2 regions of the Pseudomonas sp. MWU13-3659 genome follow, and region 1 is predicted to be linked to the other one. Evidence: predicted binding sites of a transcription regulator. Region 1 holds the regulator's gene; the other holds the start of a gene.

The links. Region 1 encodes FliA, which starts transcription of late flagellar genes. Its sites were predicted from a motif close to CTAAAGTTTNNNNNNNNNNNGCCGNTAA; they were not measured.
Region 2: motA (flagellar motor stator protein MotA) is a predicted target of FliA. The motif match lies at 7,106-7,133, and genes of this name have one in related genera.

Annotation. Positions count from the first base shown of each region.
Region 1 is NZ_JAMSHW010000008.1:97,233-109,389, forward strand. Features, by position in the region: gene fliR (flagellar biosynthetic protein FliR) at 1-229, shown strand, start outside; gene flhB (flagellar biosynthesis protein FlhB) at 232-1,374, shown strand; gene flhA (flagellar biosynthesis protein FlhA) at 1,670-3,799, shown strand; gene flhF (flagellar biosynthesis GTPase FlhF) at 3,811-5,121, shown strand; gene fleN (flagellar synthesis regulator FleN) at 5,236-6,069, shown strand; gene fliA (RNA polymerase sigma factor FliA) at 6,066-6,806, shown strand; gene NGM28_RS12500 (chemotaxis response regulator CheY) at 6,913-7,287, shown strand; gene NGM28_RS12505 (protein phosphatase CheZ) at 7,306-8,094, shown strand; gene NGM28_RS12510 (chemotaxis protein CheA) at 8,107-10,332, shown strand; gene NGM28_RS12515 (protein-glutamate methylesterase/protein-glutamine glutaminase) at 10,378-11,502, shown strand; gene NGM28_RS12520 (flagellar motor protein) at 11,502-12,157, shown strand, end outside.
Region 2 is NZ_JAMSHW010000001.1:235,812-247,968, forward strand. Features, by position in the region: gene queG (tRNA epoxyqueuosine(34) reductase QueG) at 1-906, shown strand, start outside; gene NGM28_RS01065 (trimeric intracellular cation channel family protein) at 1,787-2,398, opposite strand; gene orn (oligoribonuclease) at 2,491-3,033, opposite strand; gene rsgA (small ribosomal subunit biogenesis GTPase RsgA) at 3,305-4,336, shown strand; gene NGM28_RS01080 (molecular chaperone Tir) at 4,547-5,026, shown strand; gene motB (flagellar motor protein MotB) at 5,152-6,186, opposite strand; gene motA (flagellar motor stator protein MotA) at 6,190-7,041, opposite strand; gene NGM28_RS01095 (HDOD domain-containing protein) at 7,172-8,707, shown strand; gene NGM28_RS01100 (rhodanese-like domain-containing protein) at 8,753-9,562, shown strand; gene asd (archaetidylserine decarboxylase) at 9,572-10,435, shown strand; gene serB (phosphoserine phosphatase SerB) at 10,569-11,783, opposite strand; gene NGM28_RS01115 (histidine kinase) at 11,920-12,157, shown strand, end outside.

The sequences.
Region 1 (12,157 bases):
GCTGTTGCTGATCCTGCCGGCGATCGCCGCACTGCTGGTGGTCAACGTCGCGTTCGGCGTGATGACGCGGGCGGCGCCGCAGTTGAACATCTTTTCCATCGGTTTCCCGCTGACCCTGGTGCTGGGGCTCGGCATCTTCTGGGTCGGCCTGGCCGATATTCTTTCCCACTACCAGGCACTGGCCAGCGAAGCGCTGCAGTGGCTGCGTGAACTGGCACGGGCGCGCTGAGCATGGCGGAGAGCGAAAGCGGTCAGGACAAGACGGAAGAGCCCACCGACAAGCGCAAGCGCGACGCGCGCGAGAAGGGTGAGATCGCCCGGTCCAAGGAGCTGAACACGGTGGCGGTGACGCTGGCGGGTGCTGGCGGGCTGTTGGCGTTCGGTGGGCAGATGGCTGAAACGTTGATGACGCTGATGCGTGCGAATTTCACCCTCACCCGTGAGGTGATCGTGGATGAGCGCAGCATGGGCGCGTTCCTGTTGGCGTCTGGGAAGATGGCGATCTGGTCGGTGCAGCCGGTGATGATCCTGCTGTTCGTGATCTCCTTTGTCGCGCCCATCGCCCTGGGTGGTTTCCTGTTCTCGGGTAGCCTGTTGCAGCCCAAGTTCAGCCGGATGAACCCGTTGGCGGGGATCAAGCGCATGTTTTCCCTGCATGCGCTGACCGAGCTGCTCAAGGCCATGGCCAAGTTCCTGGTCATCCTGGTGGTGGCGCTGGTGGTCCTGGCCAGCGACCGCCAGGCGCTGCTGTCGATTGCCAACGAACCTCTGGAGCAGGCGGTCATCCATGCCGTGCAGGTGGTGGGCTGGAGTGCCTTGTGGATGGCGGCCGGTTTGCTGTTGATTGCAGCGGCGGACGTGCCGTTCCAGCTCTGGCAGGCGCACAAGAAACTGAAGATGACCAAGCAGGAAGTGCGTGACGAGTACAAGGACTCCGAAGGCAAGCCTGAGGTGAAGCAGCGTATTCGCCAGCTGCAGCGGGAGGCTTCGCAGCGGCGCATGATGGCGGCGGTGCCGGAGGCTGACGTGATCATCACCAACCCGACGCACTATGCGGTGGCGTTGCAGTACGACCCGGAGAAGGGCGGGGCGGCGCCGTTGCTGCTGGCCAAGGGTACCGACTTCCTGGCGCTGAAGATGCGGGAGATCGGGGTCGAGCACAAGGTGCAGATCCTTGAGTCGCCGGCGCTGGCGCGGGCGATCTACTATTCCACCGAGCTGGAAGAGGAGATTCCGGCGGGGTTGTACCTGGCGGTGGCGCAGGTGTTGGCCTATGTGTTCCAGATTCGCCAGTACCGGGCGGGCAAGGGCAAGGCGCCGGAGCCGTTGAAGAAAGATCTGCCGATTCCCGAGGATTTGCGGCGCGATAGTTGAGGTTGGTCGGTTCGGGCGCCGCTTGCGCGGTGCATCGCGGATGAATCCGCTCCTACAGGCGACCGATAAATCACGGCGTACACTGTAGGAGCGGATTTATCCGCGATACGCCGCACAGGCGGCGCTCGGTCTCAATATCCCTGCAAAAACATCGCCTGGCACCTGTCCGCCAACACGCGATCCAAAGCCCCGTGCTCCTAAAATTCCCCACCCCCAAGAAAGTTGGAAGGCTTCTTGCAAAGGCAGCGCCAGGCGCCACGCAGGCGTCAAAGTTTTTGCTTGAAGAGGACTCGCGGTGGATCGCACTCAGTTAATCAGCAACGCCCGCAACAACCTGGCCGGTCTCGGCCGGGGCAACCTCGGCGTGCCGCTGCTGCTGCTGGTGATGCTGGCAATGATGATGTTGCCGATCCCGCCGTTCCTGCTCGACGTCTTCTTCACCTTCAACATCGCCCTGTCGATCGTGGTCCTGCTGGTCTGCGTCTACGCCCTGCGCCCGCTGGACTTTGCCGCCTTTCCCACCATCCTGCTGGTCGCCACGCTGCTGCGCCTGGCGCTGAACGTCGCCTCCACCCGTGTGGTCATGCTCCACGGCCAGGAAGGCCATGGCGCCGCGGGCAAGGTGATCCAGGCCTTCGGCGAAGTGGTGATCGGCGGCAACTATGTCGTGGGTGCGGTGGTGTTCGCCATCCTCATGATCATCAACTTCGTGGTCGTGACCAAGGGTGCCGGGCGTATCTCCGAAGTGAGCGCGCGCTTCACCCTCGACGCCATGCCCGGCAAGCAGATGGCCATCGACGCCGACCTCAACGCCGGCCTGATCGACCAGGCGCAGGCCAAGTCCCGCCGTGCCGAAGTCGCCCAGGAAGCCGAGTTCTACGGCTCGATGGACGGTGCCAGCAAGTTCGTCCGTGGCGACGCCATCGCCGGCCTGCTGATCCTGTTCATCAACCTCATCGGCGGCATGCTCATCGGCATGCTGCAGCACAACATGTCCTTTGCCGATGCCGGCAAGGTCTACGCCCTGCTGACCATCGGTGACGGTTTGGTGGCGCAATTGCCATCACTGCTGCTGTCCACCGCCGCCGCGATCATGGTCACCCGTGCCTCGGGCTCCGAGGACATGGGCAAGCTGATCAACCGGCAGATGTTCGATTCGCCCAAGGCCCTGGCGGTGTCTGCCGGCCTGATGATCGTCATGGGCCTGGTGCCGGGAATGCCGCACATCGCCTTCCTCAGCCTTGGCCTGCTGGCTGCCGGTGGTGCCTACCTGGTGTGGAAGAAGCAACAGAAAGCCAAGGTCGAGGCCGCGCAGGAATTGCAGCGCCAGCAAGACCTGCTGCCATCGCCGCAGCGCGCGCTGGAAACCAAGGAGCTGGGCTGGGATGACGTCACCCCCATCGACATGATCGGCCTGGAAGTGGGCTATCGCCTGATTCCGCTGGTCGACCGTAACCAGGGTGGTCAATTGCTGGCGCGGATCAAAGGGGTGCGCAAGAAGCTTTCGCAAGACCTGGGCTTCCTCATGCCCACCGTGCATATCCGCGACAACCTCGACTTGCAACCCAGCGCCTATCGGCTGACGCTGATGGGGGTGATCCTCGCCGAGGCGGAGATCTACCCCGACCGCGAGCTGGCGATCAACCCCGGGCAGGTGTTCGGTTCCCTCAACGGTATCGCCGCCCGCGATCCGGCGTTCGGCCTGGAAGCGGTATGGATCGATATCGCCCAGCGTGCGCAGGCGCAGTCGCTGGGCTATACGGTGGTGGACGCCAGTACGGTGGTCGCCACGCACTTGAACCAGATCCTGCAGAAGCACTGCCATGAGCTGATCGGCCACGAGGAGGTCCAGCAACTGCTGCAGGTGCTGGCCAAGGTCTCGCCGAAACTGGCTGAAGAGGTGGTGCCGGGTGTCATTTCCTTGTCGGGCCTGCTCAAGGTCCTGCAGGCGTTGCTTGCCGAGCAAGTGCCGGTGCGTGACATTCGCAGCATTGCCGAAGCCATCGCCAACAACGCCGTGAAGAGTCAAGATACCGCCGCGCTGGTGGCGGTGGTGCGGGTCGGATTGTGTCGCGCCATCGTGCAAAGCATTGTCGGCGTTGAGTCCGAGCTGCCTGTGATCACCCTTGAGCCAAGGTTGGAACAGATCTTGCTCAATAGTCTGCAAAGGGCCGGGCAGGGTCAGGAAGATGGTGTTCTTCTTGAACCAAGCATGGCCGAAAAGCTTCAGCGTTCGTTGATCGAGGCCGCCCAGCGTCAGGAAATGCAGGGCCAGCCGGCCATCCTCCTGGTGGCCGGCCCGATCCGGGCCATGCTGTCGCGCTTCGGCCGCCTGGCTGTACCGAATTTGCATGTTTTGGCGTATCAGGAAATACCTGACAACAAGCAAGTCACCATCGTTGCCACCGTGGGCCCAAATGGCTGAGGTAGTGGGTTATGCAAGTTAAGCGTTTTTTCGCCGCCGATATGCGTCAGGCCATGAAGCTGGTCCGGGATGAGCTCGGCTCCGACGCCGCCATCATCGGCAACCGGCGCATCGCTGGCGGTGTCGAGTTGACGGCCGCGCTGGACTACAAGCTGTCCGCCCTGGCCCCACGCGTACCCAACGCCGAGCTCGAGGACGAGTTGCGCAAGACGCAGTCGCGCATCGTCACCGCCCAGGCGCAGATCAATGACCGCAGCGAGCTGGGCGAGGGTAATCGCCAGCTGTTCGCCGGCCAGTCGCTGACGGCCTCCGAGCCGCTGGTCGAGCCTCATGTCGATGAGCCGGCGCCAGTCGCCGCGCCCGCGCAGCCGGCGGTAGACCCGCGCCTGTTCGACGCCATGCGCTTCGAGCTGAGCGGCCTGCGCGAGCTGCTTGAGGTGCAACTCGGCTCCCTCGCCTGGAGCCAGTTGCAAGGCAGCAAGCCGCAACAGGCCAATCTCTGGCGTCGCCTGCAGCGTCTGGGCCTTTCCGGTGGCCTGGCGCGCGAACTGCTCGAGCTCACGGCTGAAATCGAAGAGCCGCGCCAAGCCTGGCGCATGGTCCTGGCGCACCTGGCGCGGATGATCGACGTGCCCGAGATCGAACCGATCGAAGAGGGCGGGGTGATCGCCATGGTCGGCCCGGCCGGCATGGGCAAGACCACCACGCTGGCCAAGCTGGCCGCCCGCTATGTGCTCAAGTACGGCGCGAACAACCTGGCGCTGGTCAGCATGGACAGTTACCGCATCGGCGCCCAGGAACAGCTCAAGACCCTTGGGCGCATCCTCAACGTGCCGGTCACCTACGTCGACCCGGGCGAGTCGTTGGCCCAGGCCCTCGAACCCCTGCTGCGCAAGCGTGTGGTGCTGATCGACACCGCTGGCCTGCAGGCCAGCGACCCGGCGCTGCGCATGCAGCTGGAGACACTGGCCGGGCGCGGCATCGCCGCCAAGAACTACCTGGTGCTGGCCACCACCAGCCAGAAGCAGGTGCTCACCGCCGCCTACCACAGCTACAAGCGCTGCGGCCTGGCCGGTTGCATCCTGACCAAACTCGATGAAACGGCTTGCCTCGGCGAAGTGCTGAGCCTGGCCATCAGTCATGAATTGCCGGTGGCCTACCTGACCGACGGGCCACGCATTCCTGACGACCTGCAATTGCCGCGCAAACACCAGCTGGTGAGCCGCGCGGTAAGCGTACAGATGCAGGACGAGCCCAGCGAAGAGGCCATGGCCGACATGTTCGCTGATCTCTACCACAACCCCGGCAAGCGTGCGGGTTGAAGGTGAATACTGTGCAACGTACCTACATCATGGGGTTGCCCGGCCTGTCCGTGGCCTCGAGCGTTCAGCCCCTCTTGTGGCCTGGGTCCAAGCGAGACAAGGTAAAGAACAGACATGGGTAGCATGCATCCCGTACAGGTGATCGCCGTGACCGGTGGCAAAGGTGGCGTCGGCAAGACTAACGTTTCAGTGAACCTGTCCCTGGCGCTGGCCGAACTAGGCCGCCGGGTCATGCTGCTGGACGCCGACCTGGGCCTGGCCAATGTCGATGTGCTGCTGGGCCTGACGCCCAAGCACACCCTGGCCGACGTCATCGAAGGGCGTTGCGAGCTGCGCGACGTGCTGCTGCAGGGGCCAGGCGGCGTGCGCATCGTGCCGGCCGCTTCCGGCACCCAGAGCATGGTGCACCTGGCGCCGGCCCAGCATGCCGGCCTGATCCAGGCCTTCAGCGAGATCGGCGACAACCTCGACGTGCTGGTGATCGACACCGCTGCGGGTATTGGTGACTCGGTAGTCAGTTTTGTCCGCGCCGCGCAAGAGGTGCTGCTGGTGGTGTGCGACGAGCCCACCTCGATCACCGACGCCTACGCCCTGATCAAGCTGCTCAACCGCGATTACGGCATGAATCGTTTCCGCGTGCTGGCCAACATGGCGCAGAGCCCGCAGGAAGGGCGCAACCTGTTTGCCAAGTTGACCAAGGTCACGGATCGCTTCCTCGACGTCGCCCTACAATACGTCGGCGCCGTGCCTTACGACGAATGTGTGCGCAAGGCGGTGCAGAAGCAGCGGGCGGTCTACGAGGCCTTCCCACGGTCCAAGTGCGCGCTGGCCTTCAAGGCCATCGCGCAGAAGGTCGATAGCTGGCCGCTGCCTGCCAACCCGCGCGGACACCTGGAGTTTTTCGTCGAGCGTCTGGTGCAGCCCACCAGCGCGGGGCCAGTGCTATGAACGCGAGCGGTTTCAAGATGTACAGCAAGGCGGCGAAAGACGCCCAGTACGAGCTGGTCGAACGCTACGCGCCACTGGTCAAGCGCATCGCCTACCACCTGCTGGCGCGCCTGCCGGCCAACGTGCAGGTCGAGGACCTGATCCAGGCTGGCATGATCGGCCTGCTGGAAGTCGCCAACAAATACGACGCCAGCAAGGGCGCGAGCTTCGAAACCTATGCCGGTATCCGCATCCGCGGCGCCATGCTCGACGAGGTGCGCAAGGGGGACTGGGCACCGCGCTCGGTGCACCGCAACACGCGCATGGTCAGTGACGCGATTCGCTCGGTTGAAGCAAGAACCGGCCGCGACGCTAAAGATCACGAGGTTGCTGCCGAACTCCAATTGAGTCTCGATGATTACTACGGGATTCTGAACGACACCTTGGGCAGCCGCCTGTTCAGTTTCGACGACCTGCTGCAGGACGGCGAACACGAAGGGCTGCACGAGGACGGAGCCAGCGGCCAGCTGGAGCCATCGCGGGACCTGGAGGACGAGCGCTTCCAGTCCGCCCTGGCCGATGCGATCGCCAACCTGCCGGAGCGCGAGCGCCTGGTCCTGGCGCTGTACTACGACGAAGAGCTGAACCTCAAGGAAATTGGCGAGGTGCTGGGGGTCAGCGAGTCGCGTGTCAGCCAGTTGCACAGCCAGTGCGCGGCACGTCTGCGCAGCCGGTTGGGTGAGTGGCGGGCGCGTTGAACCCAGGTTCGATGCAGTCGTTTTTTTTTGTGGTGCCGAATTGATTGACTGCGCGCTCGGCGCCGAGCGCGTTTAAGACTGCTTGGAGGTCTAATTGAACAAAGACATGAAAATCCTCATCGTTGACGACTTTTCGACGATGCGGCGGATCATCAAGAACCTGTTGCGTGACCTGGGCTTCACCAACACCGAAGAAGCCGACGATGGCACCACGGCGCTGCCGATGCTGGAGAACGGCCACTACGACTTCCTGGTGACCGACTGGAACATGCCAGGCATGTCCGGTATCGACCTGCTGCGCAAGGTGCGGGCACACGACCGCCTCAAGGGCATGCCGGTGCTGATGGTGACCGCCGAAGCCAAGCGCGACCAGATCATCGAAGCGGCCCAGGCCGGGGTCAACGGCTATGTGGTCAAGCCATTCACCGCCCAGGTGCTCAAAGAAAAGATCGAGAAGATCTTCGAACGCGTCAACGGCTGAGTCACGTCAGGGGGCGCCATGGAGTCACAGAACAACTCTCTGGGTGAGTTCGAATCAACCCTGAAGAAGCATGCCCAGGAACTGGTCGAGAGCCTCGAGCGCGGCCGGTTTGGCGAGGCGGTGCAGCTGATTCACCAGCTGAACCAGACCCGCGACCGTGGCCTGTATCAGGAAGTCGGCAAGCTCACCCGTGAACTGCACAGTGCAATCGTCAGCTTCCAGATCGACCCGGCCATGCCGCAGGCCGAGGAAGTCTCGCAGATCACCGATGCCACCGAGCGCCTCTCCTACGTGGTGCGCCTCACCGAGGGCGCGGCCAACCGCACCATGGACCTGGTGGAGGAGAGCACGCCCGTGCTCAACGACCTCGCGAGCGAGGCCCAGGACCTGTCCGCCGACTGGCAGCGCTTCATGCGTCGCGAGGTGGCGGCGCCGGAATTCCGTGAACTGGTCAAGCGCGTCGACAGTTTCCTGACGCACAGCGCCGAAGGCAATCGCAAGGTCGCCGGCCACCTCAACGACATTCTGCTGGCCCAGGACTACCAAGACCTGACCGGGCAGGTGATCAAGCGGGTGACCACGCTGGTCACCGAAGTCGAAAGCAATCTGCTCAAGCTCGTGCTGATGGCAAGCCAGGTCGACCGCTTTGCCGGTATCGAACATGACCACCAGCAGCTGCGTGCTGAAAAAGATCAAGAAAAACATCCGACTCGGGGTGAAGGTCCGCAGATTCATGCCGATAAGCGTGAAGACGTCGTGTCCGGTCAGGACGATGTCGACGATCTGCTATCCAGCCTGGGTTTTTAAGGAGCACGTTTAATGAGCTTCGGCGCCGATGAAGAAATCCTTCAGGATTTCCTGGTAGAAGCCGGCGAAATCCTCGAGCTACTGTCCGAGCAACTGGTCGAGCTGGAAAGCCGGCCCGATGACGCGGACCTGCTCAATGCGATTTTCCGCGGTTTCCACACTGTAAAAGGGGGCGCCGGCTTCCTTCAGCTCAACGAGCTGGTGGAGTGCTGCCATATCGCCGAGAACGTGTTCGACATCCTGCGCAAAGGTGAGCGCCGGGTCGACGCGGAACTGATGGACGTGGTGCTCGAGGCCCTCGACACGGTCAACAGCATGTTCAGCCAGGTTCGCGAGCGTTCGGACATCACCCCGGCCACGCCGGAACTGCTGGCGGCACTGTCGCGCCTGGCCGAGCCAGGTGGCGCACCCGCTCCGGCGCCGGTCATCGAGGCCGCCCCGCAGGCCGAAGCCGAGCCGGACATCACCGACACCGAGTTCGAGCAACTGCTCGACTCGCTCGATGCGGTCAAGGCGCAAGCCGAAGTCCATGAGCAACTGCAGGGTGAAGAGGTCGGTAACGGCGGTGACGAGATCACCGACGCCGAGTTCGAATCGCTGCTCGATCAACTGCATGGCAAGGGCCAGTTCTCGGCGGAAGCCGCGCCGAGCGCGCCTGCGGCTGCCGCTGCGCCTGCCAGCGACGAAATCACCGACGACGAATTCGAGTCGCTGCTCGATCAGTTGCACGGCAAGGGCACCTTCGCCGTGGACGCCTTGCCGGCTGCCGCCGCGCCGGCGACCAGCGCGGCATCGCCCGCGCCAGGTGGCGAGGAGATCAGCGAGCACGAATTCGAGGCATTGCTGGACCAGTTGCACGGCAAAGGCAAATTCTCGGGCGACGCCGTCGCCAGCGAGACGCCTGCCGCCGCCGTAGCCGCGCCTGCCGCCGCCAAGGTGGAGGCCAAGCCTGTGGCCAAGCCCGCGCCGGTTGCAGCCCCTGCTGCCGCCAAGCCAGCCGCCCCGGCCGCGTCAGCCGCCCCAGCCCGTGCCGCCGCACCGGCCGCCGAAAAGCACGGCGCCAGCGAAGCGGAAACCACGGTGCGGGTCGATACCGCGCGCCTGGACGAGATCATGAACATGGTCGGCGAACTGGTGCTGGTGCGTAACCGCCTGGTGCGCCTGGGGCTCAACAGCGGCGACGAAGCCATGTCCAAGGCCGTGTCCAACCTCGACGTGGTCACCGCCGACCTGCAGACCGCGGTCATGAAGACCCGCATGCAGCCGATCAAGAAGGTCTTCGGGCGCTTCCCGCGCCTGGTTCGCGACCTGGCCCGCCAGTTGAAGAAAGAGATCAACCTGGAGCTGGTCGGCGAAGAGACCGACCTGGACAAGAACCTGGTCGAGGCGCTGGCCGACCCGTTGGTGCACTTGGTGCGCAACGCCGTCGACCATGGCGTCGAGATGCCGGACGAGCGCGAAGCCTCGGGCAAGTCGCGCATGGGCCGGGTGGTGCTGTCCGCCGAACAGGAAGGCGACCATATCCTGCTGTCGATCTCCGACGACGGCAAGGGCATGGACCCGAGCATCCTGCGCGCCAAGGCCGTGGAAAAGGGCCTGATGGACAAGGACGCGGCCGACCGCCTGAGCGAGTCGGACTGCTACAACCTGATCTTCGCCCCGGGCTTCTCGACCAAGACCGAGATTTCCGACGTGTCCGGCCGCGGCGTGGGCATGGACGTGGTGAAGACCAAGATTTCCCAGCTCAACGGCTCGATCAACATCTTCTCGGCCAAGGGCCAGGGCTCGAAGATCGTCATCAAGGTGCCGCTGACCCTGGCGATCATGCCGACGCTGATGGTGATGCTGGCCAACCAGGCGTTCGCCTTCCCGCTGGTCAACGTCAACGAGATCTTCCACCTCGACCTGTCACGCACCAATGTGGTCGACGGCCAGGAAGTGGTGATCGTGCGCGACAAGGCGCTGCCGCTGTTCTACCTCAAGCGCTGGCTGGTCCAGGACCACGAGCACGAAGAGCAGCATGAAGGTCACGTGGTGATCCTGTCGGTCGGCACCCAGCGCATCGGTTTCGTGGTCGACCAGCTGGTCGGCCAGGAAGAAGTGGTGATCAAGCCGTTGGGCAAGATGCTGCAGGGCACGCCAGGCATGTCCGGCGCGACCATCACCGGCGACGGTCGTATCGCGCTGATCCTCGACGTTCCGAGCATGCTCAAGCGTTACGCCGCCCGGCGTATTTGATTTCGGTGGCGCGCCCTGGCGGGTGCGCCACCTAATGGAGTGTTTATGGCAGTCAAGGTCCTGGTGGTGGATGATTCCGGTTTCTTCCGCCGCCGTGTCTCGGAAATTCTCTCGGCGGACCCGACGATCCAGGTCGTGGGTACCGCGACCAACGGCAAGGAAGCGATCGACCAGGCGTTGGCGCTCAAGCCCGATGTCATCACCATGGACTATGAAATGCCCATGATGGATGGCATCACCGCGGTGCGGCACATCATGCAGCGCTGCCCGACGCCGGTCCTGATGTTCTCCTCGCTGACCCACGAAGGCGCCCGCGTCACCCTCGACGCCCTGGATGCCGGCGCGGTCGACTACCTGCCGAAGAACTTCGAGGACATCTCGCGCAACCCGGAGAAGGTCAAGCAGCTGCTGTGCGAAAAGGTCCATACCATTTCCCGCAGCAACCGCCGTTTCAGTGCCTATTCCAGCCCGGCGCCAGCCGCTGCGCCGGCACCGGCCAGCAGCCATGCCCCGGCCAGCAGTTTCAGCAGCAGCGCCCCTGCGCGCACTGCCGTCCCGGCCCGTGCCGCAGCCCCGGCCGCCACGCATTCGCCGGCGCCCAAGCGCAAGCCGTACAAGCTGGTCGCCATTGGCACCTCCACCGGTGGCCCGGTGGCGCTGCAGCGGGTGCTCACGCAATTGCCCGCCGGATTCCCGGCGCCAATCGTGCTCATCCAGCACATGCCGGCGGCTTTCACCAAGGCCTTCGCCGAGCGCCTGGACAAGCTGTGCAAGATCAGCGTCAAGGAAGCCGAGGACGGCGACGTGCTGCGCCCGGGCCTGGCGCTGCTGGCTCCGGGTGGCAAGCAGATGATGGTCGACGGCCGTGGCACGGTGAAGATCCTGCCGGGTGACGAGCGCCTGAACTACAAGCCTTGCGTCGACATCACCTTCGGTTCCGCCGCCAAATCCTATGGCGACAAGGTGCTGTCGGTGGTACTCACCGGCATGGGCGCCGATGGCCGCGAAGGCGCGCGCCTGCTCAAGCAGGGCGGCAGCACCGTGTGGGCCCAGGATGAAGCCAGCTGCGTGATCTATGGCATGCCCATGGCCATCGTCAAGGCCAACCTGGCCGATGCCGTGTACAGCCTGGACGAGATCGGCAAGCACCTGGTCGAGGCGTGCGTCTGATGGATGTCTTGAGCCTGATCGGCCTGATCCTCGCGTTCGTCGCCATCGTCGGCGGCAACTTCCTCGAGGGTGGTCACGCCGGTGCGTTGATCAACGGCCCGGCAGCCCTGATCGTGCTGGGCGGCACACTGGCAGCAGCGTTGCTGCAGTCGCCGCTGTCGTCGTTCAAGCGCGCACTGCAGATTGTGCGCTGGATCTTCTTCCCGCCACGGGTCGACCTCGCCGGCGGCATCGACCGTGTGGTCAACTGGAGCCTGACGGCGCGCAAGGAAGGCCTGCTGGGCCTGGAAGGCGTCGCCGATGCCGAGCCCGATCCCTATGCGCGCAAGGGCCTGCAACTGCTGGTGGACGGCGCCGAGCCGGAAGCCATCCGCAGCATCCTTGAAGTCGACTTCCTGACCCAGGAAGCCCGCGACATCCAGGCGGCCAAGGTGTTCGAGAGCATGGGCGGTTATGCGCCGACCATCGGTATCATCGGTGCGGTGATGGGCCTGATCCATGTGATGGGCAACCTGGCCGATCCGTCGCAGCTGGGCAACGGCATCGCCGTGGCCTTCGTCGCCACCATCTATGGTGTGGCCAGCGCCAACTTGATCTTGTTGCCGATCGCCAACAAGCTCAAGGCGGTCACCCTGCGCCAGTCGCGTTACCGCGA
Region 2 (12,157 bases), on a different contig from region 1:
GAGTACATGGGCGACCATGGCCACAAGCGCTCGCGCCCGGCCGAGCTGATCCCCGGCACCTTGCGGGTGATCTCGCTGCGCATGGACTACCTGCCCGGCGACACGCAGATGGCCAAGCGCCTGGCGGAGCCGGAAAAGGCCTATATCTCGCGCTATGCCCTGGGCCGCGACTATCACAAGCTGGTGCGCAAGCGCGTGCAGCACTTCGCCGACCGTATCCAGGAGGCTATCGGCCCGTTCGGCTACCGCGCTTTCGTCGACAGTGCACCAGTGCTGGAAAAGGCCCTGGCGCAAGAGGCCGGCCTGGGCTGGATTGGCAAGAACACCCTGTTGCTCAACCGCAAGGCCGGCAGCTACTTCTTCCTTGCCGAACTGTTCGTCGACCTGCCGTTGCCGATCGATGGCATACAGGGGAGCGATCATTGCGGCCGCTGCCAGGCGTGCCTGGACATCTGCCCGACCCAGGCCTTCGTCGGGCCCTACCAGCTCGACGCGCGGCGCTGCATCTCGTACCTGACCATCGAATTGCGCCATGCCATCCCGGTCGAACTGCGGCCGCTGATCGGCAACCGGGTGTTCGGCTGCGACGACTGCCAGATCGTCTGCCCGTGGAACCGCTTTGCCAAGACCACGACCGAGGACGACTTCATGCCGCGGCGTGGCCTGGACAACATCGAGCTGGCCGAGCTGTTCCTGTGGGACGAGCCGCGCTTCCTCGCCCGCACCGAAGGTTCGCCGTTGCGGCGGGCGGGGTATGAGCGGTTCCTGCGCAACCTGGCGGTGGGGTTGGGCAATGCGCCATCAACCATTCCGGTGCTGGAGGCGCTGAATGCGCGGCGGCATGATCCTTCTGATCTGGTGCGTGAGCATGTGGAGTGGGCACTGGCGCGACACGGCGCGCTTTGACCTTCTGCTTCTGCGATCGAATGATTAACCACCAAACCCGCTAGCGACAGCTGCGCCTGTCCAGGCGCTGCCCGTAACTTCGCGACTTCAGGAGGCTGAGCGCAGGCGTCTGGAGGGCCAGGTGCGCAGCACCCTTCGGCGTAGCCGAAGGCGCGAGATGTAGACTTGCGCAGCAAGTCGTAGGCCGCGCGGGCCCGGAAGGCGCCGGAGCGAAGGGACCCGGAGCGTAGCGGAGGGCCGTATGAATGGAGCGCAGCGTTTTTTGGTTACTTTTGTCCGGCCGGCGCCCCGGGCGTTTGACAAAAAGTGACCCGCCGTAAGGGCGGAAAGGTGACTTCGAGTCGCTGTAGCAAATGGATATACATATAGCTGTAGAGACCTACTTAGCTTTGACTTTGACTTTGACTTTGACTTTGACTTTGACTTTGACTTCCAGAGTATTGGCCTGAAGTCTGCGAGCATATCCATTGACGATAGAGACGCTGACTCACCTTTTCGCCCTTACGGCGACCTTCTTTTGCTCGCGGGCAAAAGAAGGCAAAAACCGCTGGCTCCGTTCATCCGGCCCCTACGCTTCGCTCCGGGGTTCCCTCACGCCGGCCTTGCTCCCGCGTGGACGCACTGAAGGGCCATCCATGGCCCATCAGTGCTCGACGGGCATCCATGCCCGTCGCCCCGCTACGCAAGTCCTACGTTCGGCCTCCTGAAGTCGCATTTGGCGGTGCCTGAACTATTGCGCACTTAGAAGCAAGATCAAGATCAAGATCAAGATCAAGATCAAGATCAAGAGATATGAACTAATTATGTAGTGACAGCTTCGCCGGCAAGCCGGCTCCTACAGATTGAGCAATAGGCCGAGAGCATACGACTCCAACGTGAATCAATGCTGATCGTTGTAGTGGAACTTGGGCATTTCCCAGTGGAACCTGATCGCCAGTAGCCGCACCAGGAACCCACCGAACAAGGTCAGCAGCATCGCCTGCTCCGCAGGCACCTTGAAGTACACGCACCCCAGGTAGAACCACGCCGCGGCGAACGACACGCTGGCATACAGCTCACGCCGGAACACCAGCGGAATGTCGTTGCAGAAGATATCCCGCAGGATCCCGCCGAACACACCGGTGATCACCCCACTGATCGACGCGACCAGGAACCCCTGCCCCATCTCCAGCGCAGTCATGCAGCCGATCAAGGTGAAAGCCACCAACCCCAGCGCATCGAGCACCAGGAACAGCGAGCGCAAGTGGCGCATCAACGGCGCGATGAAGATGGTCAGCAACGCCGCGAAACTGGTCAGCACCAGATATTCCGGGTGTTTCACCCAAGTCAGCGGATAGTGCCCAAGCAGCACGTCACGCACCGAGCCGCCACCCAGCGCGGTGACACAGGCGATCAGCACCACGCCGAACCAGTCCATGCCTCGACGGCCGGCGGACAGGGCGCCGGTCATGGCTTCGGCGGTGATGGCGATGAGGTAGAGCATCAGCAACATGGTGCAGGTCCGTGCGGGAAAGGCGCGCAGTCTAACCAGTCAGGCGGGGCACCAAAAGGGGGCGCGCCGACGATCATCGGCGCACGGCAAGCTCAGAACTTGATGAAGTGCTCGCGGTAGTGGCGCAACTCGGCAATGGACTCACGGATATCGTCCAGCGCAAGGTGAGTGCTGCCTTTCTTGAAGCTGTCACGTACATCCGGCGCCCAGCGGGCCGCAAGCTCCTTGAGGGTGGAGACGTCGAGATTGCGGTAGTGGAAGTAGTTTTCCAGCCCGCGCATGTGACGGTAGAGGAAGCGGCGGTCCTGGCAAATGCTGTTGCCGCAGATCGGCGACTTGCCCTTCGGTACCCACTGCTCGAGGAAGGCGATGGTCTGCGCCTCGGCCTCGGCCATGCTCACCTTGCTCTCGCGCACCCGTTGGGTGAGGCCCGAGTTGCCATGGGTGCGGGTGTTCCATTCGTCCATGCGCGCCAGCACTTCGTCGCTATGGTGAATGGCGATCACCGGGCCTTCGGCCAGGGTGTTCAGGTCGCTGTCGGTGACGATGGTGGCCATCTCGATGATGACGTCGCTGTCCGGATCCAGGCCGGTCATTTCCAGATCGATCCAGATCAGGTTCTGTGGGTTCTGCATGAAAAGGCTCCTCTGATAGGCCGTCATATTAGCCTAGTGTCCTGTCTCGGAAATACGTTCTCTTTTGGCAAGTGGCTTGGGTGTTCGGCCAAGGCGCCACGACGATTCATAGCAGGGCCATGGCAAGGAGTGGCAACGCCGGCCGCGCGCCCAAGACGCCGTCAAAAGTGAACAGCTTGTTTCCGAGACAGGACACTCGCGAAGTTGGTCGTGGGCAGGCCGTGCTAAACTGCCTGCCGTTTTCTTTCTGCCTCGCCGACACGGAACCTTCATGGCCAAACGCCAGCTCAACCGCCGCCAGAACTGGCGCATCGAAAAGATCCAGGGCGAGCGCGCCGCCCGCGCCGCCAAACGCGAGCAGCATGTGCTGCAAGAGCTGGAGGGTGGTGACCTGGGGCCGGAGCAACTGGGCCTGGTGATCGCCCACTTCGGTGTGCAGGTCGAGGTCGAGGCCCAGGACGGCGAAGCGGCCGGCCAGGTCTTCCGCTGCCACCTGCGCGCCAACCTGCCGGCGCTGGTCACCGGCGACCGCGTGGTGTGGCGCGCCGGCAACCAGGGCATCGGCGTGATCGTCGCGCAGATGCCACGCACCACCGAACTGTGCCGGCCGAACAACCATGGCCAGCTCAAGCCGGTGGCGGCCAACGTCGACTTGATCGTCATCGTCTTCGCCCCGGCCCCCGAGCCGCACCCCAACCTGATCGACCGCTACCTGGTGGCCGCCGAGCACGCCGGCATTCGCCCATTGCTGCTGCTGAACAAGGCCGACCTGATCAACGAAGAGAATGCGCCGACCCTCAACGCCATGCTGGAGGTGTACCGCAACCTCGGCTATCCGTTGCTGGAAGTTTCCGCTCACCAAGGCGACGGCATGCAGCGCCTGCAACAGACGCTGGATGGCCATATCAGCGTGTTCGTCGGCCAATCGGGTGTGGGCAAGTCGTCGCTGGTCAACAGCCTGCTGCCCGACGCCGGCACCCGTGTCGGCGACCTGTCGGAATGGTCGGGCCAAGGCACCCACACCACCACCACCGCGCGGCTGTACCACTTCCCCAACGGCGGCGACCTGATCGACTCGCCGGGTATCCGCGAATTCGGCCTGGGCCACGTCAGCCGTGACGATGTGGAAGATGGCTTCATCGAGTTCCGCGAGCTGATCGGCAACTGCCGCTTCCGCGACTGCAAGCACGACCGAGAACCGGGCTGTGCATTGCTCAAGGCACTGGAAGGCGGCCAGGTATCAGAGCAGCGCATGAACAGCTATCGTTCGATCATCGCCAGTCTGCCAGAAGATAGCTATTAAGGCTTTTCTGTAGGAAGTTTTACCGGGAGCCGTAGGACGGCTCTCGTTTTTTCGTCATCCCTTGTTGATTGCTCGACCTTTCACCGATTGTTCCGCCCAGGATCCGTCGCCAACCCGCGACGCCCCTGCACGGCTCAAGGAAGGTCACACAATGACAAAATCAGCACGCAACCTGCACTGCGCCTACCTCCCACAAGGAGAACAGGACTGATGCCGGTCTTCATCAGCTACCCCCACGGCGACCGCCTGGACGCCTTCATCCTCAACGAGCGCATGTTGCTCGAAGGCATTCCCACCCAATTGGTACTGTTCGATTGCAACGGGCAGACCTTCGACGACCTGCATGGCAATTTTTGCCAGCAGATGAGCGATGCCACCCACTGGATCGGGCTGGTGTCCGACAGCAATGCTGAAGATTGGTGGACCGCCTGGCTGCTCGGGGCCGCGGCCATTACCAACCGGCGAATAAGCTTCTACCACACGGGCGAGGGAAGCCCGCCGGAACGTTTGGGCAAATGGCCGGTGATGCGCGAACGCAGCCATATCGATCTGTTTGTATTGGCGTATCACGATGAACAGACGTTCGGACGGGGGATGTCATCATCCACGGGACGAAGGGGCTTCAGCGATCGGGACAACGCCGACTTCTTCCATGCCGATCTCAAGGCCAAGATCCGGCGGGGGTTCTGAGCGGCAGGGGGGAATCCTATAGGAGCGGCTTCAGCCGCGATGCAGCCAACGCGGGCCTGCACCCGCTTCGCGGGTGATCGCGGCTGAAGACGCTCCTACAGAGGCCGCATTGCGACCTTTATCGGTTACTGGCCCTTGGCCTCGTCCATCTTCAATACACCATCCTCGAAGATGTTCAGCTTCTGGCGCAGCTCACGCGGCTGCATCGGCTCCTGCGCCGCTTCACCCGCCGCACCTGGCGCAGCGGGGGCTGCGGCGCCGGGGGCAGCATTGGCGGGAGGTGTCGCCGCAGGCGGCGCGTCCGGCGCACCTTGCTCGCCCTCGATGTTGCGCTGGGCCTTCTTGGTCAACACGATGATGTCGATCCGCCGGTTGACCGGGTTGAACGGATTCTCCCGGTCGAACAGCGACGACGACGCATAGCCGACCACCCGGGCCACCTGGCCGTCCGGATAGCCACCGGCAACCAGCGCGCGGCGCGCGGCGTTGGCGCGGTTGGCCGACAGCTCCCAGTTGCCGAAGTCACCGGTGCCGGCATACGGCTTGGCGTCGGTGTGGCCGCTGATGCTGATCTTGTTCGGCACCGCCTTGATGGTGTCGGCCATGGCCAGCAGGATGTCCTCGAAGTACGGCTGCAGGCGCGCGCTGCCCAGGTCGAACATCGGCCGGTTCTCGGCGTCCATGATCTGGATGCGCAGGCCGTCCTGGGTGATCTCGAACAGGATCTGGTCCTTGAACTTCTGCAGCTGCGGGTTTTCCTCGACCTTGTTCTGCAACTCCTGCAGCAGCAGCTCCAGGCGCTCGCGCTCAACCTGCTCGGCCATGGTCTCGACCTGGTCCTTGTCCAGCTGGATGCTGGTGTCAGGCGTCGGTTCCGACTTGGTTTCCGGGTTGATGGTCTTTTCCGGCGCCAGTTGCGGCGAACCACCCAGGTCGATGATGTACGGCGTGCCGCTCTCGGAGAAACCGATCGGGTCCTTGAAGTAGCCGGCGATGGCGATCTTCTGCTCGGGCGTGGCGGTGGACAGCAGCCACAGCACGAGGAAGAACGCCATCATCGCCGTGGCGAAGTCGGCGAAGGCAATCTTCCAGGCACCGCCATGGTGGCCGTCGCCAAAGCGCTTGACGCGCTTGACGATGATGGGCTGATTGTTCTCCATGGCTTAGCGACCGCGTACTGCTTGTTCCAGCTCGGCGAAGCTCGGGCGGTGGCCCGGGTACAGCACCTTGCGACCGAACTCGACCGCCAGCGACGGCGGCATGCCAGAGGCGGAGGCCACCAGCGAAGCCTTGATCGCCTCGTAGACGTTCAATTCTTCCTTGGCGTCGTGACGCAGGGCATTGGCCAGAGGGCCGAAGAAGCCATAGGCGGCGAGGATACCGAAGAAGGTACCGACCAGCGCCGCACCCACGTGCAGGCCGATGGACTTCTGGTCGCCGTCACCCAGGGAGGCCATGGTCACCACGATACCCAGTACCGCCGCGACGATACCGAAGCCTGGCATGCCGTCGGCGATACCGGTCACCGCGTGGGACGGGTGCTCCAGCTCTTCCTTCATGCTCAGCAGCTCCATGTCGAACAGGCCTTCGAGCTCATGGGGCGCCATGTTGCCGGTGGACATGATGCGCAGGTAGTCGCAGATGAACGCGGTCATGCGCTCATCGCCCATGACTGCGGGGTATTTGGCGAAGATCGGGCTGGCCGCCGGGTCCTCGATGTCACCCTCGATAGCCATCATGCCTTCACGACGGCTCTTGTTGAGGATCTCGTACACCAGGCCCAGCACTTCGAGGTAGAAGGTATGGGTGAAGCGGGTGCCGAACATCTTCAGCGACTTCTTGATCACATGCATGGTCATGTGACCAGGGTTGGCCTGGAGGAACGCACCGAAGGCCGCGCCGCCGATGATCAGCACCTCGAACGGTTGGATCAGTGCCGCGATCTTGCCGTGGGAAAGCACGTAGCCGCCGAGCACACTCGCGAATACGACGATGATGCCGATAATTTTAGCCATAAGTTGAAAGCACTTGCTGTCGTGGTCAGGGTAGGGAGCGGGAGCTTGAAAACTCTTCTTCTACTTATCGGCAGAACTGCGCCAGACTATAGCCACTCAATGCGAAAAGCCAGTTCGGACTGATGTCAATATGCCAATTGAAACCAAGGTGCCAAGTCGGGTCCCGTCGAGTCTAGAGGCCTGGGTAAAGCTGCTCGACGGGATTCGCGTGCCGATCCCGAAGGACAGCCACGACCGTGTGCTGCAGGCCATCAACGACAACCGCCGCTCCCTGCGCGACATCGCCGAACTGATGCAGGACAGCCCCGCGCTGGTGCTCTGCGTGATGCGCGAAGCCAACCACCCGGCCAACGCCAGCCAGGCGGAACCCGCCGAAAGCCTGGAAATCGCCCTCAACCGCCTGGGCCTGGCGCGCACCAGCCAGTTGCTGGCCCGCCTGCCCGCCGTGCCCGACGACGAGATCCCGCCGGTGCTGCGCCAGTTCCTGCTGATCAGCCAGCACGCCACCCAGCAGGCCAACGGCCTGTTCGCCAGCCGCCTGGCACGCCTGTGGCAAGAAATCCACTGGGGCAGCCTGCTGTTCCTCTCGCCGCTTTGGCCGTTGGCCCTGGCCTACCCCAAGCTGCTCGATACCTGGGAGCTGCGTGTTATCCACAAGGGGGAGAACGCTGGCGAGGTCGAGCAGGAACTGTTCGGCGTGCGCATCATGCAGCTGTGCCAGGCCATGGCCCAGCACTGGCGGTTGCCCGAGTGGGTGACCCAGGGGTACCGCCTGCTGATGGACGAACGCGAACAACTGGCGCAGGTGCTGAGCATTGCCCGCGAACAGGATCCGCTGGTCCAGCAGCAACGCCTGGACGAGGAACCGGCCTTGCGCCGCTGGTTCAACCAGCCACCGAACACCGTGCTGCTGGCCAACGGCCTGGCCCTGGCCGCACAGGTGGGTTGGGACAACCCGCACTTGCTGCGCTGGCAGTTGCTCACTGCGCTCTATCTGCAAACCACGCTGGACGACGTCCAGCAGCAGGTCCACCAGCAGGCCGCGGCCAGTGCCCGTCATCACGCGCAGCATGCCCTGTTCCATCCTGCCGAGGCACTGATATGGCCCTGGCACCAGCGTCGCCCGCACCCGGACATGCTCACCCCGCCGCCGCCCGCGCACCAGGATCTCGAACGCTGGCGCAAGCTGTGCGCCGAACTGCTGGCCCAACCGAGCCCGTTCAGCAACGCCGTGCACCTCGCCACCCAGGCCTGCGAAGCCCTGCTGGCCTGCGGCATGCAGCGGGTGATGCTGTTGATGCTGGACAAGCCCAATGAATGCCTGCGTGTGCAGCAATTGGCCGGCCTGCCGAAGGAGGCTGGCGCCCAAGTGCTTCCGCTGGCCGGGAGCAAACTGCTTCAGCGCCTGCTGAGCCAAGCCACGCAACTGCGCCTGACCCCCGAGAACCACGCGCAGTTCGCAGCACTGATGCCCGCGCCACTGCGCGCCTTCTTCAAGGGCGAACACCTGCTGCTGCGCTCGCTGGCAGTCAATGGCCAACCCTTGATGCTGATGGTCGCCGATCAGGGCGGCAAGCCCTTGGCCGACGTCGGCGTACAGGCCTTCGGCAAGACCGCACAGTGCGTGGAACGTGCCCTGGCCACCTTTGGCGCCCGCCATTCATAGCCGCCTTGCGCTACAATCGCCCTCTTTCCACCCTGGAGATCGTGGATGACTGATTTTTCCGGCTTGCCCCTGGTGATCGAGCCCGCGGACCTGCTGCCGCGCCTGGATTCGCCACAGCTGATCCTGGTCGACCTGACCAGCGTCAACCGCTATGGCAGCGGGCATATCCCCGGGGCCCGCTTCGTCGACCCGAAACGCACCCAGCTGGGCCAACCGCCAGCGCCTGGGCTGCTGCCAGCCCGTGCCGACCTGGAAAAACTGTTCGGTGAACTCGGCCACCGCGACGACGCAGTCTATGTGGTCTACGACGACGAGGGTGGTGGCTGGGCCGGGCGCTTCATCTGGCTGCTCGACGTGATCGGCCACAAGGGCTACCACTACCTCAATGGCGGCATCCAGACCTGGCCGGCGGACAAGCTGTCCACCGAAACGCCTGAAGTCGCTGGCGGTCCGGTGAAACTGCAGCTGCATGGCGAACCCACCGCCACCCGCGAATACCTGCAGAGCCGCCTGGGCGCCGCCGACCTGGTCATCTGGGACGCCCGCGGGCCGCTGGAATACAGCGGCGAGAAAGTCCTGGCAGCCAAAGGCGGGCACATCCCCGGCGCGATCAACTTCGAATGGACCGCCGGCATGGACCTCAACGACCACCTGCGTATCCGCAAGGACATCGCCGATGTTCTGCAAAACCTGGGCATCACCCCGGACAAGGAAGTGATCACCCACTGCCAGACCCACCATCGCTCCGGTTTCACCTACCTCGTGGCCAAGGCCCTCGGCTATCCACGGGTCAAGGGTTATGCCGGTTCCTGGGGCGAATGGGGCAACCACCCCGACACGCCCGTCGAAGTTTAAGGACGCTCAATGAAATCCCGCTTGTTCATCATCAGCCAGTACCTGCTGCCGCACCACCTGCTGTCGCGCCTGGCCGGCTGCGTCGCCGAGTGCCGTGCACGCTGGTTCAAGAATGCCTTCACCGCCTGGTTCGCCAAACGCTACCAGGTGAACATGTCCGAGGCGCTGGTCGAAGACCTCAGCGCCTACGAGCACTTCAACGCATTCTTCACCCGCGCCCTCAAGCCGGGGGCCCGCCCGCTCGACGAAACCCCTGGCGCGATCCTCTGCCCGGCCGATGGCGCCGTCAGCCAGCTCGGCCCGATCGAACACGGCCGCATCTTCCAGGCCAAGGGCCACGGCTACAGCGCCCTGGAGCTGCTGGGCGGCGATCCGGCCCTGGCCGCGCCGTTCATGGGTGGTGAGTTCGCCACCATCTACCTGTCGCCCAAGGATTACCACCGCGTGCACATGCCGCTGGCCGGCACCCTGCGCGAGATGGTGTACGTGCCTGGCCGGCTGTTCTCGGTCAACCAGACCACCGCGGAAAACGTCCCGGAGCTGTTTGCCCGCAACGAACGCGTGGTCTGCCTGTTCGACACCGAGCGCGGCCCGATGGCCGTGGTGCTGGTGGGCGCGATGATCGTCGCCTCGATCGAAACCGTCTGGGCTGGCCTGGTCACCCCACCGAAGCGCGAACTGAAGACCTTCCGCTACGACGAAGCCAGCCGCGCGCCGATTCACTTGGAGAAAGGCGCCGAACTGGGTCGCTTCAAGCTGGGCTCCACCGCTATCGTGCTGTTCGGGCCCGAGCAGGTGAAGTGGGCCGAAAGCCTGGGTGCCGGTTCCCCGGTACGCATGGGTGAGCTGCTGGCAGTGCCTGCCCAGGCCTGAACCTGGCACCATGCAAAAGGCCCTGCACATGCAGGGCCTTTTCGCTTGTACTGTTCGCCGGCAAGCCGGCTCCTACGGGTGTTTCACGAAACCCGTAGGAGCCGGCTTGCCGGCGAACCAGGCGATGCGGTCTTCAACCGCGCGCTTCGCGATCACGCACGCCGAGCAGGTACAGCACGCCGTCCAGCCCCAGGGTGGAAATCGCCTGCTTGGCCGACTGGCGTACCAGCGGTTTGGCGCGGAAGGCCACGCCCAAGCCGGCCTGGGAGAGCATCGGCAGGTCATTGGCGCCATCACCGACGGCGATGGTCTGCTCGAGTTGCAGGCCCTCCTCGCGGGCCAACTGCTGCAGCAGGTCGGCCTTGCGCTGGGCGTCGACGATCGGCTCGACGGCCACGCCGGTCACCTTGCCGTCGACCACTTCGAGCTCGTTGGCGAACACATAGTCGATGCCCAGGCGCGCCTGCACCTGCTTGGCGAAGTAGGTGAAGCCGCCCGAGAGGATCGCGGTCTTGTAGCCCAGGCGCTTGAGCTCGGCGAACAGGTGCTCGGCACCCTCGGTCAGGCGCAGGGAGGCGCCGATCTGGTCGAGCACGCGCACGTCCAGGCCCTTGAGCAGCGCCATGCGCTCCTTGAAGCTGGCACGGAAATCCAGCTCGCCACGCATGGCGCGCTCGGTGATCGCCGCCACCTGCTCACCAACGCCCGCAGCCTTGGCCAGTTCGTCGATCACTTCAGCTTCGATCAGCGTGGAGTCCATGTCGAACACCGCCAGGCGGCGGTTGCGGCGGAACAGGTCATCGCGCTGGAAGGCGATGTCGATGTTCAATTCCTCGGACAGGGCGAAGAAGTCGGCGCGCAGGGCCTGGGCATCACTGGCCTCGCCCCGCACGGAAATCTCCAGCGCGGACTTGCCTTTCTCGGTCTGGGCATCCAGCGCCACTCGCGCGGACAGCCGCTCGATACGCTCGATGGTCAGGCCGTACTGGCTGATGATCGCGCTGACCCGTTGCAACTGCTGCGGAGTGACCCGACGGCTGAGCAAGGTGACGATATGGCGCGCTTCGCCCTGGCTGTCGGCCCAGTGCTGGTAGTCGGCCTCGGAGATCGGCGTGTAGCGGGCCTGCAAGTCCAGCTCATGGGCCTTGGACTGCACGCTCTGCAGCAGCGCGGTGGCCACTTCGTTGTCGGGAATGTCGACCAGGATGCCGAACGACAGGGTGCCGTGCATCACCGCCAGGCCGATGTCGAGGATGTTCACACCGCCCTGGAGCAGGACGCCGGTGATGGCCGCGGTAAGACCCGGACGGTCTTCACCAGTGATGTTGATCAGGACGATTTCGCGCAAGACCGGGCTCCGACTTCGATGAAAAATGCGCATTCTACCGATTTTCCATGACCATCGGGCACCAACGATACTTTGCCGACAAAACGCGTATCGCTATACTGCGCAGCAACTTTCTCGCCATAAAGAGCCGCGCTCTGTGAACCGGCCCACGCCCGTCAAACCCGACAATTTCTTCCTGATGATCTACCGAGCCCTGAGCCAGCGCCGAATTCCCCTGGCCCTGCGCATTGCCAGCCACAACATCTTCCTGGTGGCCCTGGCCCTGGTGATCTATGCCTGCGTCATGGGCCTGCAGTTCAAGCAGGCCATGCATGAGCAGGCCGACGCCGTGGGGCAGAGCCTGACCACCCAGACCGCCACGTCGGCGACCGAGC